One region of the Staphylococcus chromogenes genome, then DNA from elsewhere that is predicted to be linked to it. Evidence: riboswitches for the same ligand, from Rfam matches in the RefSeq annotation. Region 1 holds a riboswitch; each other region holds the start of a gene.
What was found. A riboswitch is a leader RNA that binds a small molecule or an ion and turns the genes downstream of it on or off. The one in region 1 is predicted to bind S-adenosylmethionine.

Region 1 (6,353 bases):
AACATTTAGCATAAAAAAGGATCCGCCTGTCTTTATGACACAGGCGGACCCTTTTTTTGTCGATCTCTGATTAATATTATGATTGACGCAATGAATGCGATACTGATAAGACCCGCAAGCATTAAAAATTGCATAGACCATGAAGGCTGTTGCTGAACCCAGCCTAAAGTCACCGGTGCTACCGCTGTTCCAAAGAAAATAACAAACGTATTCAATGTCGTATAAAATCCTTTGTTCACATCGACAGATTGCACGACTTTAGAAATCAGGGTCGGCAGTGCCAAACCAATGCCTAAACCGAAGAGCACACTCAGCAAAATTGCGCCGAGGAGACTCGTATTGACCGCCATAAGTACGATGGCCAAAACGGTAAGTCCAAGCGCCCCCGTGAGAACTTTCGATACAGAATAATGTTCGGACAATTTGCCTGCGGTTAAGGAAACTAAAATGCCCCCGACGCCGAAAAATTTGCTGACCGCAGCAATTGTTTGCATGCCCTGGCTGTTTTTTCCTAAAAGACTTTCTCCGAGTACGACATACACATTAATAAACGTCATCAATAAGAAAAATGCGATAATATAGCACAGGAGAAGGGTTGGCTTTCGAAAAACCGAGACGACACTACGCCCAAAATCTTTAAATTGCACGGAGGTCGATTGTAGGGGCGTATTCGGCAACAACCAAATATTGATGATTGTGAGCAGCGCATACGCATTGCCTAATATTAAAAACACCATGCGCCATGAATAAACGTTCGCAATCATTTCACTCACTACTTGGCCAAATATTCCCGCAAATAAAAAGCCCATTGTCACAAAGCTCGTTGCTGTGACACGTTTTTGAGCTGGGAATACGTCTGAAATGTACGCAATAATGATGGGTGCATAAGCTGCAGCCGCCAAGCCTTGGCAAGCACGAAGCACGACAAACATGGTAAACGTCGTCGAAAATACTGAAATGACTGTAAATATCGTATGTGCGATTAAGCCATAAATCATGACACGTTTACGCCCCAATTTGTCTGATAACAATCCATAAACGAGACATCCGAAGGCAAACGCAAATGAAAATGCCATACTCGCATACGGCGCTTGAAAAACAGGAACTGACAAATCTTGTGCGATGAAAGTACCTGTAGTAATCGTGCTATATAAGCTAAACATGACGAGTAACCCCGTAAAAAATAATACGAAGGTAATCCATTGATAATGGACCCGATTCATATATGCTCACCTCTCAAAATATCATTCCAATGATGAATTAATGCTATTCTATTTTCACATAAACCCTCACGGGAATGCTATTCAAAAACCTTTCTATATTTTTCACAACAAATCCTCTTCGTCAATCTCAACACGTGTAGGTTTCTTCTTTTCATCGCGCCTCTATTGAAGAACAATCATGGGTCGAGTGAAACTCCTACTAGAGAAAACGTGGGCATTAAAAAACTGTCTACAAAATCAATAATTTGTAGACAGTTTTCCCGAGGAATCCTCGAAATTTATTTTGAAGCTAATGCCGCTTTGACCGCTTCAGCCACTTTTTTCGCAGAAGCAGGATTTTGGCCTGTAATTAACGAATCATCTGTTTGGATAAATCCTTTCATCGGCACTTTTGATTTTTCATATTTCGCGCCTTTTACTTTCAATTCAGATTCTAACTCGAATGGCACAATACTTTTACGATTGGCTAAGACTTCTTCCGCATTGGAAAACCCAGTTAATCGCTTGCCATCAATGAAAAATCGGTGGTTCGGACGTTTTACTTCTAATAATGCTGCCGCCCCATGACACACGGAGGAAACGATACCGCCGTTGTCATAAATCGTGTTGACGGCTTGATTGATATATTCATTTCCTGGGAAATCATACATCACACCGTGACCACCCGTAAAATAAATCGCGTCATAAGCCGTGGGATCTGCGGTTTCAATACTTGGCGTAAGTTTCAATTGCGCCATAAACCGTTCGTCTTCATAATAGCGTTTTGTCACTTTATCTAAAATGCCTGGAATCAAACTTACAGGATCTAAAGGCGTTTCCCCACCTTTAATGTTATACAAGTCAACTTGGAAATTTTCATCATTTTGAAATTCATCGTAAAAATGCACGAGTTCACTTAACCATAAGCCAGTAGTTTTATCTGTGCCGTCAAAATGTGTATGGCTTGTATTGACAATCATTATCTTTTTCATGTCACCTTCACCACTTTTTATAAGATTTTCATCTATTATAAAGTAGTTTTGGGATGCTTACGAATCATTTGTTTGCATATTTATCGTGTACGTCTCTATTTTGGGATGGGGTCACCATGCGTTACCCCTCATTATTGCGTTTGAAGACGTTGAATTGCGCGTTCATATTCTTGTAATTTTTGATCTTTCATCATTTCTGCCGCTGTGTTAATCGGTTCATAAGTTTGCCATTCTTCTTTTTTATTAATCAATTGTTTTAAATGTTCTTCTATCGTTATCGTCACCATAATCCCCCATTTGTTAAATTGCAGCGAAGCCTTTGGCCAAATCATCGATAATATCATCGATATGTTCTAAGCCTATGGATAAGCGAATCGTTTCTGGCGCAATACCTGCTGCTAATTGTTCGTCCTCGGTTAATTGTTGATGTGTGGTTGATGCGGGATGAATGACGAGTGACTTGGCATCCCCGACATTCGCAAGTAGTGAAAACAAATCTAAAGCTTCGATAAATTGTTTCCCCGCTTCATAACCGCCTTTAACCCCAAATGTAAATACTGAACTTGCCCCTCGAGGTAAATATTTGTTTTTCAAATCATAATAACTACTTGAAGGAAGTCCCGCATATTTTACCCAAGCGACTTTCGGATGTTTGGATAAATAATGGGCCACTTTTTCAGCATTTTCGACGTGACGTTCCATACGTAGCGATAATGTTTCTAACCCTTGTGTCAGTTGGAATGCATTGAAAGGTGACAGTGCCGCCCCCGTATCCCGTAATAATGTTGTTCGTATTTTAAAGGCTAATGCCGCATCTCCAAATTTCTCGCTAAAAACGATACCATGATAGGACGGATCTGGTTCACTTAGTCCTGGGAATTTTCCGTTTGTCCAATCGAAGTTGCCCGCATCAACAATGACACCTCCCATCGATGTACCATGTCCACCAATAAATTTTGTCGCAGAATGCACCACTATATTCGCCCCATACGCAATCGGACGGAGTAAGTAAGGCGTCGCAAACGTATTATCTACGATGAGTGGAATACCGTGGGCTTTTGTCACTTTCACAAGCGCTTCAATATCTTCAACATTTCCTTCAGGATTGCCAATGGTTTCGATAAATAAAGCTTTCGTATTCTCTTGAATCGCCTTTGCGACATTTTGAGGATCAAGTGTGTCTATGAACGTCACGTCAATGCCAAATTTTGACAACGTATGTGTGAATAATGTATGTGTGCCTCCGTATAAGGTTTCACACGCCAAAATATGGTCTCCTGACTGCGCAACCGATTGGATGGCATATGTAATCGCCGCCATACCTGACGCAACAGCGACGCCTGCTACGCCCCCTTCTAGCTCTGCGACACGTGCTTCTAATACTGCTGTTGTTGGATTCATTAAACGTGTATAAATATTGCCCAGTTCTTCGAGTCCAAATAATTGTGCGGCGTGTTCCGTATCGTCGAAGTTATAAGATGTCGTTTGATATATCGGAACTGCGCGTGAATTCGTCGTTTGGTCCACTTCTTGGCCGGCGTGCAATTGTAACGTTTCAAATCGATAGTCTTGAGTCATGAGTACTCCCCCTTAAATAAATAAAAAAAGCCTACCTTGAAAGATAGACTTTACGCATTAAGACTCATCTCTCAGGTTCATCACCTGCAGGAATTAGCACCTAACTGAATAGGTTGCCTGGTTTCAAAGGGCCTGTCCCTCCACCAATCTAGATAAGTAATTATGAAATTAAACTTAGTGTATAACATACTCATGTAGAAGTCAATACGAATTCCGATTTCTTGAATAAGATTAATAATATCTAGTATTTCCTATTTATACAAAACTAAATATTATCGTTTAATAATTTTGAAATAATTAAATTGTGTAATGTGGTAATAGTATGTTAGTTGTGATAATCTTAAATTGTAAAGGGTGCCATTTAATTAATTATGCCACTCAAAAATTTACTTATTTTTTGGAGGATGAGAGAATGTTTAAAAAGCAACATTTTGGGATTCGCAAGTTTACAGTAGGCGCAGCTTCTATCGCAGTAGGTGCGACTTTATTCTTTGGCGCAAATGCTTCTGCAGATGCAGCTGAAGTTGATGGTCAAGCTTGGACAAACGACAACTTAGGGGAAAGTTACGGCACAGCTTATGTAGAATCTAACGGCAACGCTGAAGGTCAAGCTTATGAACCAACATTAGCAGAAAGCAATGCTGAAGGTTCTGCTTGGGTTGCAGACAACGCGGTTTCAAGCAACGTTGACGGTCAAACTTGGACAAATGACAACTTAGGAGAAAGCTATGGTTCTGCTTACGTAGATGCTAATGGCAACGTCGATGGTCAAGCTTGGGAACCTACATTAGCAGAAAGCAATGCTGTGGATTCTGCAGTAGAAAGCAATACTGAGGGTTCTGCTTGGGTTGCAGACAACGCGGTTTCAAGCAACGTTGACGGTCAAGCTTGGACAAATGACAACTTAGGGGAAAGCTACGGTTCTGCTTACGTAGATGCTAATGGCAACGTCGATGGTCAAGCTTGGGAACCTACATTAGCAGAAGGTCCTGAAACAGGCTCTGCTTGGGTAGAAAACAACCTTAACGAAACAGTAACAGCAACAGGAGAACCTGCATATGCTGAACCACTACCAGAAGGTCACATCGGTATTAACGGTGAACCTGCTTATGCTGAAGCGCTTCCTAAAGGCTCTTTAGATGGTTATTTATATGACCACGGTACGGGTGTTACTCATGAACTTCCTGAAGGTGACATCGCAATCAACGGTACTGGCGTAACACACGAATTACCTGAAGGCGACATTTCACTTAACGGTACAGGTGTCACTCATGAATTACCAGAGGGTACTTTAGATACGGACAACGATGGTTACACTGATGACGTAGAAATCGCTGAAGGCACAAGCACAACTGATGCCTCTATCACACCAGCGGCAACTGTCGATACTGATTTTGACGGTTACACTGATGCTGAAGAAGTGGCTGCAGGCACAAACCTTTACGATGCAGCATCTACACCAGTTGAAACTGCTGTAGGTCAAGAAGCAATTGCTGCTGATGCTCACGTAGCAAACGAAGCAACTGCTCAAGGATCTGTTGAAGCAACACCAGCACAAGCTGAAGGTCAAGCAGAAGGACAAGCTTTACCTGAAACTGGTTCAACAGAACAAGGTACATTATTCGGAGGACTTGTTGCATTCATCGGTGCTGTATTAGCTTTCTTTGGCTTACGTCGTAAAGCGTAATTCAAAGCGATACACCTTCGACATGCAACAAAAACGGATTGGGTGAATTCCCAATCCGTTTTTTCTTGTTATATAAGTTTTTTTCGCAATTTGTTAAGATCTCTTTGATTTATACTGCTTTATTTGAACGTTTTTGTAAAAAGATAGCTAAAGCTGCAATAACAATAATAGTTAAAATAACACCAATAACACCTAGTGTTTTTACAATATTACCAAATACGATACCCACCACTAAAAAGTCTGTATCAGAAAATGTTGTTGAAGCAAGACCTAAATCTCCAAGGAAAGGTAAGAATAATAAAGGTAAGAAAGTAATTAAAATACCGTTCATCATTGCACCAAAAACAGCACCTTTAATACCACCGCGTGCATTTCCAAACACACCCGAAGCTGCGCCTAGGAAGAAGTGTGGAACGACACCTGGTAAAATAACCACACCGCCAAGCATAAACATGATGAACATACCTACTACACCTGTCACAAAGCTAACAAAAAATCCAATTAATACTGCATTTTGCGCATATGGAAAAACAATTGGGCAATCCAATGCAGGCTTAGAATTAGGAACAAGTTTTTCAGAAATCCCTTTAAAGGCAGGAACAATTTCAGCTAAAATCAATCGGACACCTGTCAAAATAATGAAGACCCCTGCCGCAAAAGTAACTCCTTGAATCAGTGAAAAAACGATAAAGTTTTGATCATGGCTAATCTCTTTATGAACAAAACCTACCCCCGCAAATAAACTCGCAATCAAATATAATGCAACCATTGTAATTGAAATACTAATGGTACTTTCTCTCAAAAAGCTCAACCCTTTAGGAAACTTAATTTCCTCAGTTGATTTTGATTTCCCTTTAAACAATTTGCCAATTTCTCCTGCCGCCCAATAGCTTA
Region 2 (6,353 bases), 650 kb from region 1:
TGTTAAAAGGGGATACTTCTCACGCTGCACCGTCTAATATTGACCTTTCAGCCCCAATGCTCATCAAATATTTTGTGGCAGGTATACTCGCTTCTAGCGCAATGTTACTTCCAGGTATTTCAGGTTCTTTCATTTTATTATTGCTAGGTGTTTACAGTACCGTCACATACGCGATTTCAGAAGTGGTAAGATTTCATTTTCAAGCACTGCCTGTGATTTTGTTAGTTGGCGCGGGTATAGCCGTCGGATTTATCGTCGCGAGTAAAATCATCCAGTATTTGCTCACGAATTACACCTATTTAACATACGCAGCCATTCTTGGACTTGTTATCGGATCTTTATTCTCTGTTTTTCCAGGATTACCTCAATCAGGGATAACTTGGGTCGTTTCCCTTATCACGTTAATTTTAGGCTTTGCTATCAGTTATGTACTCGGACATTATACTGATGAACAATAAGCGTAATAAAACCTCTTTAAATAACGGATGATTTATTAAGAAGTTTTAGCGCTCACTTATCGCCTTATTCTTAGAGATTTAAATCGTATTAAAATAGCCCTCAACATTTATCTGACGGTAAATGTTGAGGGCTATTGAATTATAGGCGGACGCTATCTCTATATCGTGCGCATTGAACTCATTAAAAAATAACGGTCAGTGATGTGCTCACTAACCGTTAAAAGTATAGCATCAATAAATTTTGATAATGTTTTAATTTAAGGTACTCACTATGATGAGTCTCACTCCAAAATATTATTCAGCTGGAGTAACAGCACCATCGTATTTGTCATTGATGAATTTTTTAATATCATCTGAACGTAATACTTTCATTAACGCTTTGATTTTTTCATCGTTTTTATGACCTTCTTGTACAGCAATTAAGTTTGCATATGGGTTATTATCAGCTTTTTCAACAGCAATTGAATCTTTTTGTGGATTTAATTTTTGTTCAATCGCAAAGTTAGAGTTGATAATCACTGCGTCCCCTTCATTGTTTTGATATGTTTTTGGAAGAAATTCTGCGGCTTGCTTATTATTGAATTTTAAATCTTTTTTGTTTTCTTCAATGTCTTTAAAAGTAGCGTCTTGGATTTTAACGCCTTTTTTAATTTTAATTAAACCTTCATCTACGAAAAACTTCAAGAAACGACCTTGTTCTGCTGGGTTATTAGAAACGAAAATTTCTGCCCCTTTTGGTAAGTCTTTTAAACTTTTATGTTTTTGAGAATAAACAGCCATTGGTTCTAAGTGGACATTACCAGCTGATTCAACTTTATAGCCTTTTTCTTTTTTCTCAGTATCTAAATATGGAGTATGTTGGAAAAAGTTAGCATCCAATTCTCCAGCATCTAATAATTTATTAGGTGTTGTGTAATCGTTAATTGTTTTAATTTCTAAATCATAACCTTCTTTTTTCAATAAAGGTTTCGCTTCTTCTAAAATTTCAGCATGAGGTGCTGGAGATGCCCCTACGACAATCTTTTTGTCGTCTTTATTGTCACTACTTTTTGAGTCGTTGTTACCACATGCAGCTAATACAACAGTAAGCACTAAAACTAAAGCAATTGATATAAATCTTTTCATTTGACCATTCTCCTTAAAATAAATTTATCGTTTATCTATTTTATTCGTTGCCCAATCTCCCAATAATTGAATAACGAAGACGATAACTAAAATTAAAATTGTGGAAATCAAAATGACATCATTTTGATTTCGTGTAAAACCTGTTAAATAAGCTAAATTTCCTAATCCGCCTGCTCCAATGACCCCAGCAATGGCTGTAGATCCTACTAAAGCAATCGCTGTAACGGTAATACCTGAAATTAAGGCAGGTAACGATTCAGGAATTAAAACCTTTCTAATGACTGTCCAAGTTGTTGCGCCCATAGACCATGCAGCTTCGATGACCCCTTTATCTATTTCTTTTAAGGCAATCTCAACAAGTCTTCCATAAAATGGCGATGCGCCAATAATTAAGGCAGGTAACGCCCCCGTCGGACCACTGATTGTTCCTAGAATTAAACTTGTAAACGGAATAAGCAATAAGATTAAAATGATAAAAGGAATTGCTCTAAATAAGTTTACAAAGAAAGACACAATACTATAAAAAACACGTCCAACTTTAGATTTACTTTTAGAAGTGAGAAATAAAATCACTCCAATAATCAAACCAAATATAAATGAAAATAATGTAGAAATGACTGTCATATAGAGCGTTTCATATGTAGCTTCCCAAACCTCAGGCCAACTCACATTGGGCATCGTTATCATTTCTTGTAATATTTCGCTGAAACTTTTACCCATGACTGATCACCTCAACTTCAATATGTTTCTCATTCAAGTCTGTTTCTAATCGATGAAATGCCTCGTTTGAAAGATGAGGAATATGAATTACAATAAAACCAATCGTTCCAGACTTAGAATGTTTGATGTTCGCTTCTAATATATTGACGTCAATTTGATGTTCTTTTGCGAGGTAAGAAATAATAGGTTGCGTCGTCGTTTTACCTGAAAAGTTAAGTCTGACTAATCTGTCAAAAGGTTCGAGTTCAACGAGTCCAGAAATATCTTCGTATTCAGCTTCAGGTTTCAAATCTTCTTGCACAAACCGCTTAGTTACCGAATGTTTTGGATTTTCAAAAACTTCTGAAACTTTACCTTGTTCGATGACACGCCCATTTTCCATGACTGCCACTTCATCACATATACGTCGAATCACATGCATTTCATGGGTGATAATCACGATTGTTAACTTTTGTTCTTTTTTTAGTTGTAATAATAAATCTAGAATTTCATCTGTCGTTTGAGGGTCAAGGGCACTTGTCGCCTCATCACATAACAATACCTCTGGATCATTAGCTAACGCTCGTGCGATACCTACCCGTTGTTTTTGTCCTCCAGATAGTTCAGAAGGATAGGCTTTTTCGCGGCCTTTTAAACCGACACGTTCAATTAATTCAATCGCCTTTTGTTTTGCCTCTTTTTTAGGTACGCCCGCTATTTCTAGTGGAAATAAAATATTATCTAATACCGTACGTGACCACAATAAATTAAAATGCTGGAAAATCATACTTACTTTTTGTCTTTTATGTCTTAAAGCTTGTTTGCTTAATTGGCCGATATTTTCACCACCAATAATGACATCACCTGATGTTGGTGTTTCTAGATAATTAAACAAACGGACTAAAGTACTCTTACCTGCACCAGAAAAACCAATAATGCCAAAAATAGTTCCAGCACTAATATTTAAATCGACATGGTCAACAGCCGTTACTGATTTAGATTTGCTCTTATACTGTTTGACGATGTTTTTAAGCTCAATCATAGTGTTCCCCCTTATGTGTTGCCATTCCAACGATCAGAAAAAAAAGCTTTCTCTTACAAAATAAGAGAAAGCAAAGATACCGATGCATTTCTCTCATCTTCAAAAGTATAAATACTTTATGTGAATTGGCACCATTTCTAAATATAGACGGTTGCCGGGCTTCATAGGGCACATCCCTCCACCACTCCGGATAAGAGTTTTCTGAATATTGAATTGTTTAAATCTTACCATTATCCTCAATTTTCGTCAATGGCTTTTTTTATTCTTTCCAATAAAAATGTGACCGATTGAAAAGCATAAATTCGTTCCAATTCTTGTTCACCTTTCATAATTAACAATATGGGCACAGATTGGATCTCAAATTCTTTGCTAAATTCAGGATAAAAGTTCAAATCTCGCTTTTCCAAAGGGAGATGTGTTACTTCGTTTGCAATATCTAACATGCGTTCTGATATCTTACACGTTCCGCACATAGGCGTATATCCGAAAATTAAATGAATCGGATGTTCTTGTTTATCTTTTTTAGATATATTGTTCGATTGCTCTGAAACATTCATGATAAGAATACTTTCCTTTTACATAGAAATCTTTTTTTACGTCAAAACCGTGACGTCCGAGTACATTTGAGAGGTAATCTCGTGGGCATCGTGCCACTTCACTATAAGTTGAATCAATGAAAATATCATTGCTCTCACTTAAATATTTGTGAAACCATTTACGGATTTTTCTTCCTTCTGTGTCGGCATCTGTGAGGATATAGACTTGTTTTCCATATAAGGATTCAATCATATTATCTAACTTTTCAATCCCCATCGTCCCATGTGTACAAATTATTTCGACAGGTTCTAATAACACCTCTTTAACTCTTTTTTTATCAGATTTACCTTCCACAATAATGACTTTGCTAATCATCGCCATGGTTTTCACCTTCTAAAAAGATATTATTCAGTACAAAAAAACTCCAAGATAGTCCAAAGATTATCTAGGAGTTTCGTATCTATTATTCGCCGATCATTTCTTGATAGCCGTTTGCATCCATTAAAGCGTCAATTTCACTTTCATCACTTAACTCAACTTTAACCATCCATGCTTTTTCGTATGGTGATTCATTAACTGCTTCTGGTTCATCTTCAAGATCTTCGTTAATTTCAGTAATTTTACCAGACACAGGTGAGTATAATTCTGAAACTGTTTTAACAGACTCAACGCTACCGAAAGTTTCACCTTCTGAAACTTCGTCATCTACTTCTGGAAGTTCAACGAATACGATATCCCCTAACTCATTTTGAGCGAAGTCAGTAATACCGATTGTTGCAATATTTCCTTCAACTTTTACCCATTCATGTTCTTTTGAATATTTTAATTCACTTGGCACTGCCACTTGAATCCCCTCCTATAATTGTTTACAAGATAATCATGACACATTGCTTATTATCAATCAACTATTTTTATCATAACCATGTTTCACGATAAGTTTGTTCATTAAATCCAACTGTGATTTTATCGCCTAATATCGCTAAAGGTCTTTTGACCAACATCCCATCTGAAGCTAAAAGTTCTAATTTTTCTTCGTCAGATAATGTGCTCAATTTATCTTTGAGATTAAGTTCACGGTATTTTGCACCGTGAGTATTGAACAATTTTTTAATTTCGATTCCTGTGCGATCCACGATATCTCTAAATTCTTCTTTTGTAGGCGTTAATTGAACAATGTCAATCGGTTCAAAACTCACACCATGCTCCGTTAAAAATTTAGAGGCTTTTTTACATGTAGTACAGTTCTGATACTGATAAAACTTAATCATTTCATTACCTCCTTGCTTGACTTACATCAAATATAACAAAATTTGTTAAATTAGACTAATTTTTATACTAGTATTATTTTTTTGTTATTTTGACAGACGGAAAGTATGACGCATTTTATGAAATCCGCTATAATGAACTCTATAAATAAGAGTAACGGAGGAACTACACATGCAAAAAATTCAAGACATGGAAACATTCAAAAAGATTATTAACGGAGATCAAACTGTCATTGTTAAATTCGAAGCGGGTTGGTGCCCAGATTGTAAGGCGATGGATATGTGGATAGATCCTATTGTTGAAAAATACAATCAATATGATTGGTACGTTGTCAACCGTGATGAAGTCGAAGAAGCCGCTGTAGAAAATGAAGTTATGGGTATCCCAAGTATTCTCATTTTTAAAAACGGCGAAAAATTACATCATTTACATTCAGCAAATGCAAAATCTCCAGAACAAGTAGAATCGTTTTTAGCTGAAAGTTTAGGTTAATAATAAGAGGTGGATATATGTCCACCTGAAAATAGAAAGCCATCAAAATTTACCCTCAGATAAATTTTGATGGCTGTTTTAATCTCTTAAATATATTCTGTATAAACGCCTCTATTTTTACGTCTAGCTTCTTTTCCTGAATTATCTTCAAGATCGGTTAAATAAACAAAACCAATCAATCTTTCGTCTGGAAGTACGCCAAATACGTTTCTCACTTTAGGATTAAAAATATATGTTGGGGTTTTCCAACATGTCCCAATACCTTTCTCATATAATAGCAATAATAAATTTTGTGCATATGCCCCAACCGCTAAGTAATTTTCATTTTCTTCACGTTGTCTTGCATCGCACGTCATAATAATCGCAAGAAAACCTCCTAAATTCGTGACTGCATCATAATGACTCTTTTGTTTTTCAGGTTCCCTTGGAAAGGCATAGCGTGTTACTTCTTTACTCATCTCTCCTAATTTATGTTTAGGAACATACACGACACGCCATGGCTCGCGCATACCATGATTTGGCGCATTTGCCGCTTCAACAACAGCTTCTCTTACCGCGTCTTCATCGATATGCATATCTCTATCAAATTTTTTAATACTTCTCCGATATTTAATTGCGTGTTGAAGTTCCATCCTCATCTTCCCCTTTTTCATTGATAACCATTATCAATTATAAGGGAGGTGGGTGTGATTTTCAAATGGCTGATACAATGCCATCACATTTTTGAGCGTTTT
Region 3 (6,353 bases), 750 kb from region 1:
CCAGTATCTGCAATACGCCCTGCAAATACAGATACATAAGTTTCTACGCCTTCAGTCACTGCTTCTGTAATGTCTTTAACTTGTTCGATCGTATAAACAGCTGTGACGTTTAATTTCACACCTTTTGCAGACAACTTTTTAATTAAAGGTAACATTGTTTCACCTTTTGTATTTACAATAGGTATTTTCACAAAAATATTTTCACCAAATTGTTGGATGATTTCAGCTTCTTTTTCCATTGTTTCCATATCATCTCCGAAAACTTCAAAAGAAATTGAAGCATCCGGAATAGCTTCTACAACTTCTTTAGCAAATTGTTTGTAATCTTTGACACCTGCTTTAGCCATTAAACTCGGATTCGTTGTAAAACCGTCAACTTCTTTATTTTGATATGCTTGTTTCATTTGGTTAATATCTGCACCATCTGCAAATACTTGCACTTTTAAATTATTCATAATGCCCTCCTAGAAGTAAGATTAGATATTTAAGTTATATCATTTTTTATAGTCTTAACGCTATATTTACGCTTACAAATTATCAAAAGTATCCATTTCTTTAATGAAATAAAATATGATATGATATGTAACGATAAGGAGGCATTCATATGTCAAAATCCAAAAAATACTTTTATTTAGCTTTATTGCTAACACTTATTAGCTTATATTTAAACTCCATGAATCCTTTATTAAACTTACACTTTCAATCCGTAGTGAAAATCATTATATTTAGCATTTTTGTTAATGCGCTCATTTTAATCCTTGCTATTATTTTTGCAGATAAGTCTATTAAGTATTTGCCTAAATCAAAGAGTTGGATACATAAAGCTTCTAAACTCCTACCTTGGTTCTTATTAATTGTGATTATTTTCCATATCATTACATCGCTATTTACATTTGGTATTTTCTAAGCGAAAGTGGTGGAAATATGCAGTACTTTTTTATTTTTTTAGGTGGAGCTTTGGGTGCTTTGCTGCGTTACTTTTGTTCCTTAATCCCCTTTTGGTATGAGCTACCGGTTGGCACTTTTTTCGCCAATATTATCGGAGCTTTTTTTATGGGGCTTATAAGCACATATGCACTCCATCTTTTTAAAAGATATCCTCAGTTAAAAAAAGCGGTTACAACCGGGGTTTTAGGAGCCTTAACGACATTCTCAACTTTTCAATTTGAACTCTATTCAATTGTTCAAAATGAGGCATGGTTCGAAGGCTTGTTTTACTTTATAGTCAGTAGTGGCATGGGATTAATTAGTTGTGGCTTCGGTTATAAATTGGGAGCGGATTTATCATGACACTCATTGCTATTTTAATTGGCGGGGGCATTGGCGCCACTTTAAGAGCTTTTCTCACTGAACTCATTCCTCCACAAGGACGCTACTCCTTTCCATTATCTACATTTATCATTAATATAAGTGGTTGCTTTATGTTTGGCTTTTTGACGCCTTTATTCACAGAGCACCACGCATTATATTTTTTCGTTTTTGTAGGCATATTAGGAGGATTCACCACATTTTCAACCTTACAATTAGATCTTATTAAAATGATTCAACATCGACATTGGCAATCATTCATTTTGCTATTTGTCATACAATATTTAGGTTGTTTTATCGCTATTTTTATTGGTTATCAGTGCTCGTTCGTTTTATTTGACTCATTTCATTAAAATAGGTATTTTAATGAAATAATGTCTAAATAATTTATGATAGTATTTTATAAAGAAGAATCTCAACATGCGTTTTTCACGTAATAGAAAACATGCTGAGATTCTTTTTAACTTTTTTGTTCTAAATAGATTTATTGACCATTGAATGTAAGTGGATCAGGTCCAATACGACGATCTTCATTTAATTGATCTAAGCGTGTCATTTGTGCTTCGCTTAATTCAAAGTCAAATACATTTAAATTTTCATCTATACGGTTTGGCGTCACTGATTTTGGAATGGTTACAACACCATGTTGAATGTTCCAACGGATAATCACTTGTGCCGGTGTGCGCTTCACTTCATTAGCAACCTCTTGAACTGTGTTATCATCTAAAATTTGGGCGTTCATTAATGGAGACCAGGATTCCATTTTAATGTGTTGCGCTTCGAGATACGCTCTTAGTTTTGTTTGTGTTAAATATGGATGAAACTCCACTTGGTTAATAACAGGTTTGATTGAAGTCTCAGCAAGTAATCGTTCTAAATGCTCAATATTAAAATTGCTAACACCTACGTTTTTAACTTTTCCTTCTTTATATAATGCCTCCATACCTTTCCAAGTGTCAATCATCACATCTTCATCTTGGCCTGGCCAATGTACTAAATATAAATCTAAGTAGTCAAGTCCAAGTTTTTTCAGAGATGTTTCATAAGCTTCTGCCACATTTTCTCGTCCATAATCACTCATCCATAACTTAGATGTTATAAATAAATCTTCTCTTTTAAGTTGAGAGGCTTCTAAAGCTTCTCTAATACCTTCACCAACTTTTTCTTCATTTTCATAAATCATTGCCGTATCAATGCTTCTATAACCATTTAAAATAGCATGTTTGACCGCTTCTTTTGCTGTATCATCATTTTTCACTCTAAAAACACCTAGACCTACTTGAGGCATTTGATGATCATTATAAAATTTAACGTATTGCATATCGCACTCATCCTTTCTTGTTCACTTTAATCATACCCGAGTGGAATCTTCATCGTAAAATAATATGTTTTTACGCTACAAATTATCCATATAAAAACACAATGATTAACATCTTCTCCTTTCGCTCGTTACATTAATGAAACCGAATGAATAAATGATGACATGTTTACTTACATGCTCCAAAATCAAAAAAAGTGGACCCCACCCTTAGGCGTGAAATCCACTTTCTCTAAAATAATTGATATACAATTAATTGAACGCTTCAATTTCATCCATAATCGCTTGAAGATCATTCACATCATATTGAATTCTACCATGGAAAACAAATTTGTTAAAAAATTCGTCAAGTTGCGCAGGCCCTACTAACACCTTTGTTCCACTTTGTGGGGCATAATTAGAAATCGTAATATCCCCTTCATGTCTTGGATTAAAGTATAAGATAGGGGTCGGTGCATATTTAAGGTTAAGTTTTTGTTGTAACGTCGTTGCTAGTTTTTCTACTGAATCAAGATGCTTTGTGTAATCAATAACCGTAAGTTTTTGTTGATCTTCTTTTTGATCAAGCACGATGGTTTGTGGCGTTTGACCATCTAAATGTAATGTTTTGAAAACATGTTCCATCATTGGATTTTCTCTAAATTGGTTTTGACTCACACCTTGATAAACATGACCTTTTAGTAATTCTGAATCAATAATATATAAACCTGTTCTTGTAAGTACAAGGTGACTAATGCGCGTAATCTCTTCCAAATCATTTGTAGGCATAAAGATATTAGCCATGATATGCATATCTTCAGGACGAATTCGCTTTTCTTTTACCAATCGCTCACGTATGCCTAGCAATCTCATATCTGTAATGTACTCACTATCATTTTTAGAAAATAATTTTAAAGCATCAATTTCACGGTTTTTTGAGGAAACCATCGTGTCATATTCCTCTTTATGACGCGTATCTGATTTTTTCTTTTCGATGCGCGCCTTTTCTAACGCTTCTTTATGCTCATTGTTTAATTTTGTTTCTCTGGATTGATACTGATTCGCGTACGTTTCTTTAGCCTTTTTTTTGCTACGCAAGGCAAACAAAAATAAAACTAAAAATAAAAGTGCTAGTACACTCACAGCGATCAACCCAATCTGAATTGGATCTAATTGAGACATTAACAATTACCTACCTTTTTCTACATTTACTTTAATATATACATTATATAAAAAAGCACATCAAATCGCGAGTCTTTATAGAAAAAACATTATTTCTCTGAAGCGACCGCTTCTTTTAAAATCTCTGTTTTGTCTGTTTTTTCCCAAGGTACGTCAATATCATTTCGTCCAAAATGACCATAAGCTGCGGTTTGTTTATAGATAGGACGTTGTAAATCTAGCATTTTAATAATACCTGCAGGTCTTAAATCAAAGTTTTGTCGAACTGCCTCAATAAGAATATCTTCTGAAACTTTGCCTGTGCCAAAAGAATCTATTGATATGGAGACTGGTTGCGCAACTCCAATAGCATAAGCGATTTGAACTTCACACTTTTTAGCCAAACCTGCAGCCACAATATTTTTCGCAACATAGCGAGCGGCATAAGCGGCTGAGCGGTCAACTTTTGTTGGATCCTTTCCTGAGAAAGCACCTCCTCCATGACGGGCATAGCCGCCATACGTATCTACGATTATTTTGCGTCCAGTGAGACCTGCATCACCTTGAGGTCCCCCGATCACAAATCGACCAGTTGGATTAATAAAGAACTTTGTCTCTTCATCTATTAATTCTTTTGGAACTGTTTGATATATCACATGTTCTTTAAGGTCTTCTTGTATTTTTTCTAATTCGACTTCTTCGTGATGTTGTGTTGAAATGACGATGGTATCAATGCGTTGAGGTTGGTTATTCGAATCATATTCTACCGTTACTTGTACTTTTCCATCTGGTCTTAAATATTCTAATGTGCCGTTTTTACGCACTTCTGTTAAGCGTTTTGATAATTTGTGTGATAAATCAATTGGCAACGGCATATACGTATCTGTTTCATCAGTAGCGTAGCCAAACATTAAACCTTGGTCTCCCGCACCAATATTTAATGCTTCATCACTTTCATTATCACGATATTCTAACGCGCGGTCTACGCCTTGTGCAATATCAGGAGATTGTTCATCAATTGCAGTTAATACGGACATCGTTTTGTAGTCGTAGCCATATTTTGCTCGTGTATAACCGATTTGCTTCACTGTTTCTCTCACAACTTTAGGAATATCAACATAAGTTGAAGTTGAAATTTCTCCAGCTATTAAAGCCATACCTGTCGTTACAGTAGTTTCACAAGCTACTCGGGCATTTTGATCACCTTTTAAAATTTCATCTAAAATTGCATCAGAAATTTGATCTGCAATTTTATCGGGGTGGCCTTCTGTGACCGACTCTGATGTAAATAATCGTCTATTGTACGTCATAATAAGCTCCTTTGATTTTTAATAATTACGAAGTTCTCTCTCTAACTGAGCCAACAAAAAAGAGCCTTCACACTATAAAATAGAGAGAAGGCTCTAAACGTCCATTCGCTCTTATCGTTCAGACAATATTTGTCCGCAAACGGTTTGGCACCTTTCTTCATTAAGAAGAGGTTGCTGGGTTTCATTGGGTCCATGTCCCTCCACCACTCAGGATAAGAGAATCCGTTAAGCACTATATTACATAAATTTATGTTTAGTGTCAATTCCACCACAGCTTATGTTACTCAAATATATCAGCGATATCTCAATCTATTTATTTTTCTATTTTTCTTAATAAATTACCTAAATTTGGTAGGGATAATGAAATCAATGTGTTATACTCTTGAATTGTAAAGGCTTACATTACCGAAATAACTATTGGAGGGATTATTCATGTCATTTGACACACAAGCAATTGATGCTTTAATTCACAAGCCTTCATCTCACTTTCAATTAACAACGACAGAACTCTACAATAAAATTTTAAAACGAGAAGAAGCTGAATTGACTGAACTTGGCGCTATTAATGCTAAAACTGGAGAGTATACGGGTCGTTCTCCTAAAGATAAATATATTGTAGATAACCCTCAAGTGAAAGATGATATTGATTGGGGTCCAATTAACCAACCTATCTCTGAAGAAAAGTTTTTAAACTTATACTATCAGGTTATCGAATATTTAGATCAAAAAGAAGAAGTTTTTGTTTTCAATGGCTATGCAGGGAGCGATAAAGATTCCCAACTTGACCTTACTGTTGTGAACGAATTTGCTTGGCATAATCTATTTGCACAAAACTTATTTATTAAGCCTAGCTCAAAAGAAGAAGCCTCTAAGATAAAAGCAGACTTCACAATCATTTCAGCACCTACTTTTAAAGCCAACCCAGAAAAAGATGGCACACGTTCTGAAACATTCGTAATTATTTCATTTAAGCACAAAACTGTTTTAATTGGTGGCACTGAGTATGCAGGCGAAATGAAGAAATCAATCTTCTCTGTCATGAACTACTTATTACCTGAACAGGATATTATGAGTATGCATTGCTCTGCTAATGTAGGCCATAAAGGGGATGTCGCCCTATTCTTCGGTTTATCTGGTACAGGGAAAACCACATTATCAGCTGACCCTAATCGTAAATTAATCGGTGATGATGAACACGGTTGGAATGAAAATGGTGTTTTCAACATTGAAGGCGGTTGTTACGCAAAAGCAATTCATCTTTCAGAAGAAAAAGAACC

Region 2: linked by a shared signal. The riboswitch ahead of PYW36_RS08900 (methionine ABC transporter ATP-binding protein) and the one ahead of PYW36_RS00910 (O-acetylhomoserine aminocarboxypropyltransferase/cysteine synthase family protein) in region 1 are both predicted to bind S-adenosylmethionine.
Region 3: linked by a shared signal. The riboswitch ahead of metK (methionine adenosyltransferase) and the one ahead of PYW36_RS00910 (O-acetylhomoserine aminocarboxypropyltransferase/cysteine synthase family protein) in region 1 are both predicted to bind S-adenosylmethionine.

What each region holds. Positions count from the first base shown of each region.
Region 1 covers NZ_CP118953.1:197,997-204,349, reverse strand. The annotation lists gene PYW36_RS00930 (alpha/beta hydrolase) at 1-14, shown strand, start outside; gene PYW36_RS00925 (MFS transporter) at 33-1,223, opposite strand; gene PYW36_RS00920 (type 1 glutamine amidotransferase domain-containing protein) at 1,502-2,194, opposite strand; gene PYW36_RS00915 (hypothetical protein) at 2,326-2,478, opposite strand; gene PYW36_RS00910 (O-acetylhomoserine aminocarboxypropyltransferase/cysteine synthase family protein) at 2,495-3,772, opposite strand; SAM riboswitch class I at 3,834-3,931, opposite strand; gene PYW36_RS00905 (YSIRK-type signal peptide-containing protein) at 4,185-5,459, shown strand; gene PYW36_RS00900 (PTS ascorbate transporter subunit IIC) at 5,569-6,353, opposite strand, start outside.
Region 2 covers NZ_CP118953.1:1,825,848-1,832,200, forward strand. The annotation lists gene popT (polyprenyl-phosphate transporter PopT) at 1-458, shown strand, start outside; gene PYW36_RS08890 (MetQ/NlpA family ABC transporter substrate-binding protein) at 753-1,583, opposite strand; gene PYW36_RS08895 (methionine ABC transporter permease) at 1,608-2,303, opposite strand; gene PYW36_RS08900 (methionine ABC transporter ATP-binding protein) at 2,296-3,324, opposite strand; SAM riboswitch class I at 3,415-3,521, opposite strand; gene PYW36_RS08905 (thioredoxin family protein) at 3,561-3,881, opposite strand; gene PYW36_RS08910 (toprim domain-containing protein) at 3,847-4,242, opposite strand; gene gcvH (glycine cleavage system protein GcvH) at 4,325-4,705, opposite strand; gene PYW36_RS08920 (arsenate reductase family protein) at 4,776-5,129, opposite strand; gene PYW36_RS08925 (thioredoxin family protein) at 5,299-5,619, shown strand; gene PYW36_RS08930 (nitroreductase family protein) at 5,706-6,251, opposite strand; gene aroD (type I 3-dehydroquinate dehydratase) at 6,285-6,353, opposite strand, start outside.
Region 3 covers NZ_CP118953.1:951,327-957,679, reverse strand. The annotation lists gene PYW36_RS04720 (transaldolase) at 1-455, opposite strand, end outside; gene PYW36_RS04715 (hypothetical protein) at 605-907, shown strand; gene crcB (fluoride efflux transporter CrcB) at 925-1,290, shown strand; gene PYW36_RS04705 (fluoride efflux transporter FluC) at 1,287-1,661, shown strand; gene PYW36_RS04700 (aldo/keto reductase) at 1,793-2,629, opposite strand; gene PYW36_RS04695 (NERD domain-containing protein) at 2,879-3,787, opposite strand; gene metK (methionine adenosyltransferase) at 3,877-5,076, opposite strand; SAM riboswitch class I at 5,185-5,295, opposite strand; gene pckA (phosphoenolpyruvate carboxykinase (ATP)) at 5,509-6,353, shown strand, end outside.